Regions from separate parts of the Sebaldella termitidis ATCC 33386 genome, predicted to be linked through region 1. Evidence: riboswitches for the same ligand, from Rfam matches in the RefSeq annotation. Region 1 holds a riboswitch; the other holds the start of a gene.
The links. Region 1 has a riboswitch for thiamine pyrophosphate ahead of thiD (bifunctional hydroxymethylpyrimidine kinase/phosphomethylpyrimidine kinase). Riboswitches for the same ligand answer to the same signal wherever they lie in the genome.
Positions count from the first base shown of each region.

Region 2: it holds a riboswitch for thiamine pyrophosphate, as region 1 does, so the genes downstream of both, STERM_RS10150 (thiamine-binding protein) here and thiD (bifunctional hydroxymethylpyrimidine kinase/phosphomethylpyrimidine kinase) in region 1, are expected to answer to the same signal.

Region 1 is NC_013517.1:1,254,154-1,261,998, reverse strand. It holds gene STERM_RS05720 (helix-turn-helix transcriptional regulator) at 1-76, shown strand, start outside; gene STERM_RS05715 (hypothetical protein) at 155-682, shown strand; gene tenA (thiaminase II) at 749-1,417, opposite strand; gene thiE (thiamine phosphate synthase) at 1,428-2,012, opposite strand; gene thiM (hydroxyethylthiazole kinase) at 2,089-2,919, opposite strand; gene thiD (bifunctional hydroxymethylpyrimidine kinase/phosphomethylpyrimidine kinase) at 2,912-3,730, opposite strand; TPP riboswitch at 3,816-3,914, opposite strand; gene STERM_RS05690 (hypothetical protein) at 4,339-4,575, opposite strand; gene STERM_RS05685 (helix-turn-helix domain-containing protein) at 4,660-5,280, opposite strand; gene STERM_RS21120 (LexA family transcriptional regulator) at 5,450-6,139, opposite strand; gene STERM_RS05675 (ABC transporter permease) at 6,187-7,041, opposite strand; gene STERM_RS05670 (ABC transporter permease) at 7,038-7,845, opposite strand, start outside.
Region 2 is NC_013517.1:2,185,216-2,193,060, reverse strand. It holds gene STERM_RS10165 (ABC transporter ATP-binding protein) at 1-700, opposite strand, end outside; gene STERM_RS10160 (ABC transporter substrate-binding protein) at 722-1,705, opposite strand; gene STERM_RS10155 (ABC transporter permease) at 1,722-2,486, opposite strand; gene STERM_RS10150 (thiamine-binding protein) at 2,458-2,745, opposite strand; TPP riboswitch at 2,800-2,886, opposite strand; gene STERM_RS10145 (DUF2188 domain-containing protein) at 3,083-3,313, shown strand; gene STERM_RS10140 (contact-dependent growth inhibition system immunity protein) at 3,428-3,829, shown strand; gene STERM_RS10135 (hypothetical protein) at 3,907-4,287, shown strand; gene glpK (glycerol kinase GlpK) at 4,400-5,923, opposite strand; gene dhaM (dihydroxyacetone kinase phosphoryl donor subunit DhaM) at 5,941-6,330, opposite strand; gene dhaL (dihydroxyacetone kinase subunit DhaL) at 6,340-6,978, opposite strand; gene dhaK (dihydroxyacetone kinase subunit DhaK) at 6,989-7,845, opposite strand, start outside.

The sequences.
Region 1 (7,845 bases):
TGAATTTAAGTCTGAATTCAAAGATATCGGCGGTTATGATATAAGTGAAATGGGTGAAATTATCGCTTTGACATAAAAAAATAAAAATATATTTTATTGTCTCTTTTATATTATTATGTTAGAATTATTCTAAATTTATATTAGGAGGTTATTGATGAAAAAACTGTTAATTTTTCTTACGATGTTCTTTTTAGTTATGAGCTGCGGCAAGCCTTCATCGCAGAAAGCTTTTGAAAACCGTATGTCAGATATTAAATCGGCTGACCAGATCAAAGCTAAAGAGCTTATTAACAGCTCTGACAGTCCTGCTGTCCAAAAATTTGAGAATTTTTATATGAATTTTTTCAAAAAAATTGAGTACAAGGTATTAAGTGCCGAAGAAAAAGGAAATGAAAGTGTTCTTCAGGTAGAAATAAAAGCTCCAAATGTGCTGGAACCTTTTATTGACATTTTTAAAGAAGGACTCAGCCTGGCCTTTAGCGGGGCTACTGAAGAGGATATGGATAAATTTTTTAACGACAGTATGAACAATATACTGGAAAGCAAAGATCTGAACTATATGACGGGTACTGTTCCGGTATATATGGTAAAAACTGACGGAGACTGGGAAATCGACACAGAGAAAAGTACTGATTTATTTGTATACCTTACAGGCGGATTAAGCACTTTTGCACAACAATAACAAATGAATATATAAAAAACAGGCTTTTGACGGTATTTCGCCAAAGCCTGTTTTTTTGCGTAACTGTTAATAAGACATTTTCATTCTGTAAGCCATATCCCAGAATAAAAATTCAAATTCTATACTTGTTCTGAATATGTCTTCTATTTTTTTCAGTTCTTTTTCTGTTTTATTTTCACACAGTAAGTCCAAATATTCATAAAACCAGCTGAAAGATTCTCCGAATTCCTCACTTGCATAAGTATCTATCCATTTTTTATAAAAATTATCTTCCGGTATATCTCCATAGCTCTGTTTTAGTCTTTTGGCATAGTCATGATAGGACCATGCACATGGAAATACCACGGCAATAATATCTGCCGTCGTACCCGAATAAGCAGTAGCAAGCATATTTGAAGTATATGCCTTGCTGAACAAAGACTGGACAGTATCCTCCGCCTCTTTTTCAGTTATCCCGAAATCTGCCATATACTTTCTGTGAATATCCATTTCATCATATAGTATATTATGCTGAACTCCTGAAAATTTTGTCATATATTTTTCTTCATCACATTTTATTGATCCTGCTGCGAATACTTTTGCATACTCTATCAAATACCTGTAATCCTGAAGAAGATAAAACTTAAATTTTTCTTTCTCAAGTGTTCCCTTACCCAGCTCCTGTAAAAAAGGATGCTCGTAACAATCCTCCCAGACTTTTCCGGCTTTTTCTTTTAGTGTATTTGAAAATGACATGTTATTCCTCCTATTTTAAAGCCAGCTTCAAAGCTGCTTCTTTTATATTTTTTTCTCCTAATATTGCTGAAACCACAGCTATACCGTCTGCACCTGCACAAAACAGTTGTCCTGCATTCTCTGCATTTATTCCCCCTATTGCTACTACGGGTATCTGTACTTTTTTCTTTATTTCCCCAAGCTCTTCAAGATTTACATATTTTGCATCCAGCTTAGTATCTGTGGGAAACATTGCTCCTGCTCCCAGATAATCCGCACTTTCTCTCTCTGCCTTTTCTGCTTCGGAGGTATTTGAAACGGATATTCCCATTATCTTATTCATACCTATTAATTTTCTTACTTCTCCGGCAGGCAAATCCTCCTGACCTGTATGTACGCCATCTGCATCTGCGGCTATTGCTATATCTACCCTGTCATTTATTATCAATGGCACATTATAATAACCCGTTACCATTTTTATTTTTAAAGCCATATTATAAAATTCCGCTGCTGAAATATCCTTTGCCCGCAGCTGTACTATTGTTACCCCTCCCTCTATTGCCTCTGTCACTTTCTTTTCTGCGGTTTCTAATGTCATAAAACTGGTGTCTGCCACAAGATACAAAGAATAATCAATTTTTTTTTATTTCAGTTCCGTATAATACATCTTTTCCTTTCATCTGTATTCTCCCTCATCTTTCAAAAATTTTGGCATTTTCTTCTATATTCTTTCTGCTGGTATTATAAATCTGATCAATAAGTGCTGTCCTGAAACTCCCGCTTCCCCGGTTTCCTGCTTCATTAAAAGCTTTTTCTCCCGCAAGTCCCATATACAGGATTCCTGCTGCTGTCCCCAGCAGCAGATCATTACTGACACTGCAAAATACTGCTGTCAGTGATGTGGTCATACATCCTGTTCCCGTAATATCCGACATCATTCTATGTCCGTTTTCCACATATATGACCCTTTTCCCGTCTGAGATAATATCTTTTTCACCTGTAGCAGCTACTACACAGCCGGTTTTCAGAGCCAGTTTCTTTATCTTCTCGCAGATAATTTCCTCTCTTATATTTTTATCATTTTCAGAAACATCCACTCCCTTTGCTCCGGAGCTTACTCCTGAAATAAATAATATTTCAGATACATTGCCTTTCAGAACAGACGGTCTCACTTCTTTCAGAATTCTTGCTGCAGTTTCATTTCTGAGAGTTCCTGCTCCTGCACCCACAGGATCAAAAATTACCGGAATATTCTTTTTCTTTGCTGCTTTACCGGCAGTTATCATTGATTCTATAGTTCTTTTATTCAGCGTTCCCATATTTATTACCAGTGCCGAAGCCAGAGAAACAATATCCTCAGCTTCTTCAGGATCATCAGCCATCACGGGAGATGCCCCGGCGGCAAGTGTAATATTAGCACAGTCATTAACTGTTACATAATTGGTAATATGATGAATAAGAGGTTTTTCTGTTCTTACCGCATCAGGATATTCCTTTATTATATCTGTTAGTTTTTTAGTCATGATTCCCACCTCCGTTTTCAAGTCCGTTCTTATATAAAGAATAAAAATGATTGGTAGGACCATGTCCTTTTCCTATATTAAGCGAATGTCTTATAGCTGTTGTCACATAAATTTTTGCTTTTCTCACAGCATTTTCCAGCCCCATTCCCAACGCAAGATTTGAAGCAATTGCTGATGAATAAGTACAGCCCGTTCCATGTGTATTTTTTGTATTTATCCTTTCCGAGTTAAAATAATAATAATCTTTTCCGTCATACAAAATATCAAGTGCTTCCTTCTCAAGATGCCCGCCTTTTACCAGTACATTTCTGCTTCCCATTTTATGTATTTTGGCTGCTGCCTTCTTCATATCTTCGGTATTTTCAATTGTAATCCCTGCTATTCTTTCCGCCTCGGGAATATTAGGCGTAAGCAGATCGGCCGCCGGAATTATTATGTCTATCAAAGCTCCTACAGAATCAGGATCCATTAGCGGACATCCGTTTTTTGCATACATTACAGGATCTGCCACTACATTTTGTGCCTTATATTCCGAAAGCTTTTCTGCCACAGCTCTCATACTCTCCTCTCCGGAAAGCATGCCTATTTTCACAGCATCTGTTCCAATATCTTCAAAAACTGCATCAATCTGTTTCCGGATCATATCAGGGCTTATATTTTGAATGTCAATAACCCTGCTGGTATTCTCTGCTACTACAGAGACAATTACACTCATTCCAAAAAGTCCGTGCGCCGAAAAAGTTTTCAAATCTGCCTGTATTCCTGCTCCTCCACTGCAGTCAGAGCCTGCGATACTTAGAATTTTTTTCATTTGTTCCTCCTAGGTAAAAAATTTATACAAAAAAAACTTCCCCCTAAAGGAAAGTTTTTTATTTATATATATGATAATTTCTACCTCAAAATAAAAGACTGCTTCCCTTCACCAGTGTTAACTGACAGGTTCAATGGGTCAGGTTTAACCTTCTCAACTGCAAGCAGTCCCCCCGCAAAAATATTCAATTTTATTAAATAAAAAAAGGTGCCTCAAAAATAAAGAAAGCACTTAATCAAAAAAATGATATTCTAATAACTGCTTCCCTTCACCAGTGTTAACTGACAGGTTCAATGGGTCAGGTTTTAGCCTTCTCAACTGCAAGCAGTTCCCCCGCATATATGTTGATAGTTTAGCACTAGAATACTTATTCGTCAACTTTAATTTCAGTTAACTTCTACATTTTCTGCATTTATAATTTTATTTAGATTTTCCTTATGATTTCCTTTATGATCTGTAGAATTTGTTCAACAAAAACTTTTTTATAATATTATTTTTTCAAAATTTCTCATAAAGTTTAATATGTATTGTTTGAGCTTCACCAAAATTTCCCGGAAAAAGAAAGAATACACAGACTAATTTCTGTGTATTCTTTATATAATATTTTTCTAAATAGGCTGAAAAAACTCACTTATATCCACATCAAGAACATTCGCCCATTTCATAATTGTAGAAAGATTAGGATAATTCAGATTATGTCTGAGTCTGTACAAGGTATCATTTGCCCGTGAATCCAGATCTTTTTTTCTGATTTTCGGAAGATTCTCCTTTTCTCTTTCTCTGTTTCTTTCCTGAAGAATTCTTTCGACATTTGCTATAAGTCTGAAATTTGTATTCCTTTCCACCAAAACCACCCTTTCCGAATTGACTTTTAGTTTCATTATTAATATTATACACTTTTAGTGTAAAAAGTCAATTATAAATTAAAACTAATAAATATCAGTATACTTACCTATTACGTAACCAATTATTTTACTAGTATCCGGTATTTCGGCATTTTTGACAAGAAAATAATATTTCCCGCTGTTTTCAGTCAGCTTATCAAGATATATCCCGTTTTCTTCTGGATAAAGAATATATTTTCCCAGACATTCCTCTGTAAAACCAGAATTTTCTCTTAATTTCAAAATCAAATAATCGTCTTTCAAAAATTTATTTTCCAAAAAATCTTTTTCAAGCTTTATTGCCAGCACTCCTTTTATATTGGAGTAAATAACAGGTATATGCATATAGCTTTCTGTTTTTTCCCTGTAATTCAGGACATTTTCCGTTTCAAGAACAGGAATACTCTCAATTGCACTGACATTCATTTTCAGTACTTTAAATAACTCAGGATATTTTTCAGACAAATATAACTCTATAAACTCTACTTTATCATGAAAATCCAGCTCCAAAGCTTCTGTAAACTTAACGATATCATTAAGCTTTATTTCTCTTCTCCCTTTATGAATCTCATTAACATAAGAAACAGATTTATCCAGATATTTTGCTATCTGTGAAAATCTCTGTCCCCTTTCCTCAATATGTCTCTTTAACAAATCTAAAAACATTTCATCCCCCTGTAATATTTTTTGTATATCATAGCATATTTTTAAAAAAAATACAAAAAAACATAATGTTTCTATTAAGTTAATTAATATATTTATTCGATAACTATCTATTACTCTGCATTCGATTAATTACAAATCTATTATTTTATCAGTATATTAAGTTTTTAGATTATTCCAGATATCTTATAATCTGTCTTACACGCCCCGTACACTGGATTTTTTCAATATTTTCACCTGTAATAACTATGGGATTAAGCTTATTATTAATACATCTGAGAATAACTACCTCTTTAAAGTACTCTACTCTTCTCAGAAATAATTCATTATTATGCTTCAAAACACAGATTTTGTTATTCATAAGATATAATTCACCGCAGCTTTCAGGATCCATAAGAAGCATATCCTTATTTATAAACTCGGGTTCCAGTTCATTTCCGTATATCTTTATAAAAAAGCTGTTTTCAGAAACAGAATCTGTTTCCGGAATACTTATATATTCCTCTTTTTCCAGTTCATTCAAAAGTCCCAGTCCTGATTCCACAATAGCCTTCAATGGAAATTTTAATATTCCTGAGCCTTTTGGAGTGTTTTTTGAATTTTTTTCTTTTAATTTCAAATATTCTTTTTGAAAATTTTCGGGAAGACGTCTAAATTCTTCATAATTCTCTATATTTTCTTTATCTTCCTCCATTACATCAAAAATCATATAAAACTTTTCCAGAAAATTTTTGGAAGGTCTTTTGGTATTATTCAGTACACTGCTGATATACTGCGGCGTAATCCCCAGTAATCCTGCCAGATCCGTCATACTCATTCTGCCCTTTAGATACTTTTCCAGTATTTCTCCTGTATTTAACATTCCAAACACCCGCTCTTTCAAAAGAATTTTATATATCCCTTTATATATTACTGTTTTTCATAAGGCTGTCCCGAAGAAGCCGGTGCCTTTGCCTTCCCTACAAAGCCTACCAAGGCAAGCAGTGTCAGTACATACGGAATCATCGCCAAAAACTGCTGCGGAAAGTTCGGATAATGGATCTTTAACTGGACCTCCAGTACACTTCCAAAGGCAAATAAGAAACTCGCAAGCATTGCTCCCCAAGGCTTCCACTTTCCGAATATCATCGCTGCCATTGCCATAAATCCTCTTCCCGCCGACATGTTATTGCTGAATGAAGGCAGCATTACCGTCGTCATATATGCTCCTCCCAGTCCTGCATACAGTCCTGACATTACTACTCCTATATATCTTATCAAATATACATTTATTCCCACTGTATCCGCTGCCAGCGGATGCTCTCCCACTGCTCTCATTCTCAGTCCCAATACTGTTCCGTACATTATATAATTCGATATTATTGCCAAACCGTATATCAGTATCAGTACAAACATCAGACTTGCCTGTCTCGGTGCTGCAGGTGTCGAACCCGCTACCTTAAACAATACCTTTATCAGATAGGAGGTCAGTGCAACTGCAAGAAGGTTTATCGCAACTCCGCTTACTATCTGGTTTCCTCGTAAGTTTATACTTATAAACGCATGGACCAGAGATATTATTCCCCCTGCCAGTACTCCTGCTATTAATCCCATATAAGGATTACCTGTATAATATGATACTGTCGCTCCTGCAAATGCTCCGCATAACATCATTCCCTCTAAACCAAGGTTCGTTACTCCTGTTATTTCCGTAAAACATGCTCCTACTGCTGTTATTAATATCGGAGGGGCCAACATCAAGATTTGTCCTAATATTTCCATCATTGTTTTTTACCTCCTCTTTTTGATAACATATATCTGAATAGATTTTCTCCTGCCACAAATATTATTATTAATGCCTGGATTATATATACCACTTCTTTCGGTATCCTCATACTCTGAAGACTCTGCCCGCCTATTTCCAGCGAGGCATAAAAGATCGCCGCTATAAATACTCCTATTGGATTACTTTTCCCCAATAAGGATACTGCTACTCCCGTAAAGCCAAGCTCTCCCATTATCAGCTCCGTATAAGCATACTGTGCAGAACCTCCGAGAACTCTTTCCGCTCCTCCTATTCCTGCCAGTATTCCCGCAAGTCCCATTGCAAATATTATATTCTTCTTTATCTTTATTCCCGCATTCTCTGCAGAACCTGCATTCAGACCTACTGCCTTCATCTCATAGCCCTGTTTTGTCTTACCGAAGAAATACCATACCAGTATTACCGCTGCTATTGCCAGTATAAATCCTAAATTCAGCTTCTGTTTTGTTGACGGTGCAAGCAAAAACAATCTTGCCGGTTCCAGTACCTTCATTGTCTGGACATTCTGGGATGCCGGATCTTTCAACGGATAGTTCAGAAGATAATTCTGCAGATTGATTGCTATATAGTTTAACATTATTGTACTTATTACCTCATGAACTCCAAACTTTGCTTTCAGATAACCTGATATCGAAGCCCATAAAAAACCTGCTATTCCTGCTGCTATTATTGCTGTTACAAAGTTACCCAGAAAAGCATTCTTCACATATATCCCTACTACTGCTGCTGCTACTCCGCCCATTATCATCTGTCCCTGGGCTCCT
Region 2 (7,845 bases), 930 kb from region 1:
CCAAAAATTCTCTTTCCAAAAGGACATCTGTATTTCTCGGCTTTGATATCTGTATCTTGATTTCTCCTTTTATCACTGCCGGATTCTTGCCGAGAACTATTATTCTGTCTGAAAGATACACTGCTTCATCTATATCATGTGTAATAAATAAAACAGTATGTCTATGCTTTTCGCAGACTTCAAGCAGAAACTGCTGCATCTCGCTTCGTGTTATTGCATCTAGTGCACCAAATGGCTCATCAAGCAGCATTATATCACTGTCTACCAAAAAGGTTCTGAGAAGTGCCGTCCTTTTTTTCATACCGCCGCTTAACTCATAGGGATATTTCCCCTCTTCTCCGGAAAGCTTAAATTCGGGAAGAAGTTTTTTTATTCTTTCATTCATGGTTTTTTTATCTGTTTTTTCTATTTCCATGGGAAGGACAGCATTTTTATATAATGTTCTCCAATCCAGCAGAAGGTCATTCTGCGGCATATAGGCAAGCTTTCCCTGATATTTCTCTATATCAGTTCCATCTATTATTACATTACCTGTATAGTTTTTTTCCAATCCCGTTATTATCTTGAAAATCGTACTCTTACCGCACCCGCTCGGTCCTATTAATGTGATAAACTCACTTTCATTTACATCAAATGAAATATCAGAAAGAACCTTTTTTCCGTCATATATTTGTCCGATATTATTCAGCGAAATTTTCATTTTACTCCCTTATCCTCTGTTTTATTGTTCTTTTACAAAATCATTGGTAAATGCCTTTAATATATCAGTCTTTTTATCAATTAATTTATTATCATACAGCCAGTTCATATAATTTTCCCATACTTCCGGTTTCTGTTCTCCCCAATATGCTGCATCTGATTTATACTCTTTTGCAAGAAATTTCTGGCTTTCCATTACCAGATCTTTATTTAGTTCAGGAGCACTTTTCAAAAGGATATTGGCAGCTTGATCCGGATTTTCCCATGAGTACTGATAACCTTTTTTAGTAGCCTGCATAAATTTTTTCACAATATCAGAATTTTGTGAAATCATTTTTTCATTAGTTATAATTACAGGAGTATAATAATCAAGATTTTTATTATAATCACTGAGCTTTATATAATTTACGGGAATATTTCTTACCTTGGCTTCCATTCCTGTCCACGCTTCAAATCCCCATGCAAAATCTATACTGTTCTCACTTGATGCAAAAAAATCCGTATCACCTGATGTTATGATTTTTACTTTTTCCACATCTCCCCCGTCTTTATCCATAAGAGCTTTTAACGTGGCTTTTTCTATAGGAGAACCCCATCCTCCGTATCTCTTATTTTCAAAATCTCTGGGTGTTTTTATTCCTTTATCTTCCTTTGCATAAAAACCGCTTGTATTATGCTGTATAACTGCGGCAATTGAAACAACAGGAATATCCTGAAGCCTTGCCAATGTAACACTTTCCTGATACGATATTCCGAACTGTGCCTTGCCAGATGCCACCAGCTGGTCGGAAGTTCCGTTTCCGGGCTGTATTATTGTAACATCAAGTCCTTCTTCCTCATAATAACCAAGATCCTTAGCCACATAAATGCCGGTATGGTTTGTATTCGGAGTCCAGTCCAGAACTACTGTAATTTTTATTTTCTCCCCGCCCTTTGCATTTTTAGCACTATCTTTACATGATACTGCGAGTATTGTTAAAAATATCAGAATTAAAATTTTTTTCATTTTTTACCGCCTATATCTAAATTTTGTTATTTTTCCATGGAATCAGCTTTTTCTCTGCATATTCCGTAGCCTTAAATACAGCAAGACTAAGTATTATTATCAAAAATATCGAAGCAAACAAAGCATCTGTTCTAAAAGAGCTTATTGCTCTTGTCATATAAATCCCCAATCCTTTTTCCGCACCGAGCCATTCACCTATAACTGCTCCCATTATACTATATACGGCACTTATTTTTAGTCCCGAAAGGAGACTTTGCAGGCTCGCCGGAAGCTTCAGCTTAAAAAAAATCTGTATTTCATTTGCCTTCATTGTTTTCATAAGACTTATCAGCTCGTTATCTATATTATCCAATCCGTCCAGAAAAGACAAAATACACGGAAAAATGCATACTGTAAGCACTATCAGTATCTTCGGCATTATCCCGAAGCCGAACCATATTAAAATAACAGGTGCCACAGCAATAAGAGGAACCATCTGCGATATAAGAATAAGCGGGTAAAGTATATTTCTCAGAAGCCTGAAATATCCCAGAAGTCCGCCTAATATTATTCCTGATATAACTGCTGCTATGAATCCTGCCAGTGCTTCACCAAATGTAATCAGCGCATGTTCTCCCAAAACGGATTTATCATTCCACAAAACACTTATAACATCTGACGGTGAGGGAAATATATATTTTGGAATATCGAATTTTACTGTTATAATCTGTATTAATAAAATTAGTATCAGAAAAAATAATACTGACTGAAATTTACTTCCTGTATTTTCCGATTTTTTCATCTATAGTAACTCCTTCAGGTTTATAATCAATTTTCACTACCGAACATACCCTGCTTGCGCCATATTTTACACATATTTCCTGTGCATCTTTGACTATCTCAAGTAAATCTGCAAGCTCTCCTTCTATTGTTGTTTCCATAGGACCTACTTCATATTTCAGACCTGACTCTGCTATCCTGTCAATGACTCTGTCCACCACATAATAAATATCCTCTTCTTTTACTGTAGGAATTACCTGTAAACTTAAATTAACCAACATTTTTACCTCCTGAAAAATTTATAAAAAAAAGACCTTCACAAGGTCTACTAAGAAATATCTGTATTGTTAACTCCCTTCGCTAGCATTATCTAGAGCAGGTTAAACGGTATTTCTCAGCATTAAGCACCCGTGTTGATTTTAGTATATAACATTTTAGCAATAATAGCAATATTTTTATATAATTTTATACCTGTAGGTTTTATTTCATAGCTGAAAACTAAGCTCTTCGAAGTTGCCGGTCTGATTATTATCCCTTTGGACTTTTACCGTCTTTCTATTTTTTCTCTCTTATGCTATACTAATATTAGCAGGTAATTTCATTTTCTGCTGAATCTTTTTGAAAGGAGATGTTAAATTCATGGGTATAAACCAGCATGTTATTCTTGAGGACGAAGAATGGCAGGTTAAGGGTGACGGAAATATGCAGGCTACAAAAGTTTTTGATTCACAGGAAGAAGCTGTAAGCTACGCAAAAGAAATATCAACATATGAAAAGTCGAAACTCATTATTCATGATGAAGATGGTGAAATCTGTAAGAAATACGATTACATGAAAGAACCGCAGTAATCTCCTGAAGATTTAAGCACTTCTCTGTGGTGAATTTACATTGGGGGATTGTATCAAAGTTTCTTTTGATACATCCCTTTTAGTTTACTAACATATTTAAAAGAGGTAAGTATTTTGAAAAATGATTATATGAACAGTTCATTGGAAGAACTTCAAAACTGCGTTTGGAAGAAACCGGAATACAATTCGGCTCTTATCACAAACTGCCACAGATTACGCAAAATTCCTTTAAAAGATCTTAGCATAGAAAATATAAGAATGCTTGTCGGTCAGAAAATAGGGCTGAAATATCTTGTTCCGCTTGCGTTGGAGTTCCTTGAAAATAATTACTTCTGCAGCGGTGATTTTTATAACGGCGATCTGTTATATGCCGTATTGGGTATAGAATCTGATTATTGGGACAAAAACTATGCTCTTTTCCAGCGTTTATCCGATGTTATGTTCAATCTTGAAGAAGATTACAAAACATATTCAAAAAAAATTCTGCCAAAATGGAAAAAATTATTTACCAAGTAAAGTAAAAATTTCTGTTTTTGAAAAAATTTCATTAACAAAGTAATATTAATAAATTACTATATTTAAAGGAGCGTCTCATGCGTGACAATAATAACCTCAAATTTACATATTCCATATTATTTGTTTCAGGAATAGCATCCTGCATACTTATATTTATGTTTTCTTTTATCCCCTCTGCTGCTGTTCTTACATTTGCACTTGCAGCAAAGTCAAAGCTTCCATATGAAGAAGCCCCGCCTCAGGGATTGAAAATAATGATTCTTACCAGTGCTGTCCACATTGCTGCTTCTGTTTTATTTTTGGCTCCTCTTGTATTTGCATTTATCATACCTGACAGTATCAGAATATTTCTTCAGCTCTCAAGTATTATATTACATTTTTTATTTAATATTATAATTTTGATTTTTTACATTGCAGGATTAGTATTTGTAAAAAAAGAATATTATAATATTGACTGATTTATATATACGGATATTTATTTTAAAATCCATAAAAAAAACAGAAAATATATATATTTTCTGTTTTTTTACTTCATAAACCCTGAAATAATCAAAAAGTATTTTTATTCTTTCAGCTGTCTTCTCTTTCCCAGTTCCTTACTCTTTCTACGGCTTTTTTCCATCCTTTGTAATATTTATTGCGTTTTTCCCTGTCCAGCTCAGATTTAAATTCTTTATTTAATTTCCAGTGTTTCTTTATATCATCTTTATCTTTCCAGAAGCCCACAGCCATACCGGCAAGATAAGCAGCTCCCAATGCTGTTGTTTCTGTTATTTCAGGCTTTAATACTGTTTCACCTATTATATCCGCAAGAAACTGCAGAAGAAACTCATTTCTTACAGCTCCTCCGTCTACCTTGAGCTTTGTAAGAATAAGACCAGAATCATCCTGCATAGCCTCAAGAAGATCTTTTGTCTGGTAAGCTATTGATTCAAGAGCGGCTCTGATTATATGATTTGCATTTGATCCTCTTGTCAGTCCCAGTATACCGCCTCTTGCATACATATCCCAATATGGTGCCCCCAGTCCTACAAAAGCCGGTACTACATATACTCCTCCGTTATCTTCTACCTTTTTTGCGAAATATTCTGTATCTGCCGAATCAGCTATAAGTCTCATCTCATCTCTCAGCCACTGAACAACTGCACCTGCCACAAATATACTTCCTTCAAAAGCATATTCTACTTTTCCGTCAAGTCCGATTGCAATTGTAGTAAGCAGACCATTTTTAGATCTTATAAATTCATGCCCTATATTCATCAGCATAAAACATCCTGTTCCGTACGTACTCTTTGTATCACCTTTTACAAAACAGGCCTGTCCGAAAAGAGCTGCCTGCTGATCTCCGGAAATTCCGGCAATAGGAACAACTGTTGTTGTATTTCCTCCGCCTCCGAGAGATGTTTCGCCATATATCTCACTGGAATTTTTTACCTCAGGCAGCATTGATTTTGGTATTCCCAGCTCTTTCAGCAGTTTATCATCCCATTCCAGAGTTTTTATATTGAAAAGCATCGTTCTTGACGCATTTGTATAATCAGTCACATGAACCTTTCCTCCGGTAAGCTTCCATACAAGCCACGTATCTACCGTACCGCAGAGAAGCTGTCCGCTGTCTGCCCTTTCCCTTGCCCAGGGAACGTTATCAAGAATCCACTTGATTTTTGTTCCTGAAAAATAAGCATCTATTATTAAACCTGTATTTTCTTTTACATATTCCTCAAGTCCTCTTTTTTTCAGTTCCTCACACATATCGGCAGTTCTTCTGCACTGCCATACTATCGCATTATAAACCGGTTCCCCTGTTTCTTTATCCCATACTATTACTGTTTCTCTCTGGTTTGTTATACCTATTGCAGCTATTTCATCAAGAGGAATCCCGGTCTTAGCATTCACCTCTGTTAATACAGCTCTCTGAGTTGCCCAGATTTCCATGGGATCATGCTCGACCCAGCCCGGCTGAGGGTATATCTGCTGGAATTCCCTTTGTGCTATTCCTACTATATTTGTATCTTTATCAAAAATAACAGCTCTTGAACTTGTCGTTCCCTGATCTAAAGCTATCACATAATTCTTTTCAGTAACATTTTTCATAAAATGAAACCTCCTGATTATTTTATTTTTATAAAGTTTTTACTTTCCTCAGATATCTGTTTTAATTCTTCTGCGGATATCCCGGGAAAATTCCCGGCTACAGCTGATATTACCCCTTCTACCAGCGGGGCATCTACAATATATAATTTTTCCGGACTGCCAAGTATCTCAATAGCCATTTCCGTATTCATAATAGAACTTCCCAAATCCACAAATATCAGAACACCCTCTCCTTTATCCGCACGCTTTATTGCATCTATAATTATCTGCGGTTCTGTTCCATATATTTCACTGCTTGTTCCCCCGCCGTTTTCTACCGGAAAATCAAACTGCTTCATCTCATTTGAAAAATTTATTATTTCCTCTGCTAATTTTCTGTTATGACTTACTACTACTAAACCTATCATTTTTTCCTCCTAAATTTGATTATAAATTGTTTTTAATATAAGATAACTGGAACGCGCACCCGGATCTACAGTTCCTATGCTTCTTTCACCCAGATAACTCGCCCTTCCCCGTTTCGCCTGAATATCTTTTGTTGATAACATACCTTTTTCAGCTGCTTCCAGTCCTTCTGCAAAGCTGTTTTTGAGATTTTTTTCCTCCTGTACGGCCTTTTTGAATGCGGCATAAAACGGTTCAATTGTATCTACCATAGTCTTATCACCGACTGAAGCATTCCCTCTCTGCTTTATCCCTTCTACAGCCTCCTTTACGGCATACTCTATATCATCAATATCTATATCGCCCTCGTTTTTATCCCTAAAAGCCTTTGCCATTTTCATAAGTGCCGTAGCATAAAGCGGGCCGGAAGCACCGCCTACCGTTGACAGCAGAGTCATTGCTGTTTCATTCAAAAGCTTTGATAAATCCATATTATCTTCATTTTCCCGGAAATAATCCACTTTTGCCATTACAGCATCAAATCCTCTTTTCAGATTTAGTCCGTGGTCTCCGTCGCCTATTGCCCTGTCCAGATCCGTAAGCTCCTCTTCATGTGCTATTACTATTTTGGCTATTTCATCTAATATATCTATTACTCTGTCATTTTTCATACATTTCACCTCAGTTTTTATATGCCGGTGTTCTGGCCTTAAATTTCAGATATTTTTCCAGTTCTTCATCAAGCTTTAGCAATGTTATGGAGAAGCCCGGCATTTCAAGAGAAGTCATATAATTACCTACTATAGTTTCTGATATTTCTATTTTTTTATTTTTCAAAATTTCAGAAACTTTTCTGTTTATTATATAAAGTTCCATCAGCGGTGTTGCACCTAATCCGTTTATTAATACTGCAGTCTTTTCATTTTCAGAAAATTTCTGCTCGGAGAGAAGTTTTTCCATCATATATTCCACATGTTCATCTGCTGTTTTTAATTTTCCCTTATGTATACCGGGTTCGCCATGAATTCCCAGTCCCATTTCTATTTCATCATCCTCCAGATGAAAGCTTTCTTTGCCGCTTGCAGGTACTGTGCACGGTCCCAGAGACATACCCAGGGTTTTTACGTTTTTTATTGTTTTTTCTGCAATTCTTTTTACTTCATCAAGCTCAAGACCGTCTTCGGCCGCTGCACCGCTGATCTTGTGAACCAGCACTGTTCCCGCCACCCCTCTTCTTCCTATGGTATATGTACTGTCCTCCATCGCTATATCATCATTTACTACTACCTTTTCCACTTTTATATCTTCCATTTCTGCCATATCTGCTGCCATTTCAAAGTTCATAATGTCTCCGCTGTAATTTTTTATTATAAGAAGCACTCCTTTTTCTGATTTTACAGCTTTTATTCCCTCTAGCACCTGATCCGGTGTCGGTGATGTAAATACTTCCCCGGCTACTGCCGCGTCCAGCATTCCATACCCTACGTATCCTGCGTGTGCAGGCTCATGACCGCTTCCCCCTCCGCTCACGAGATTTA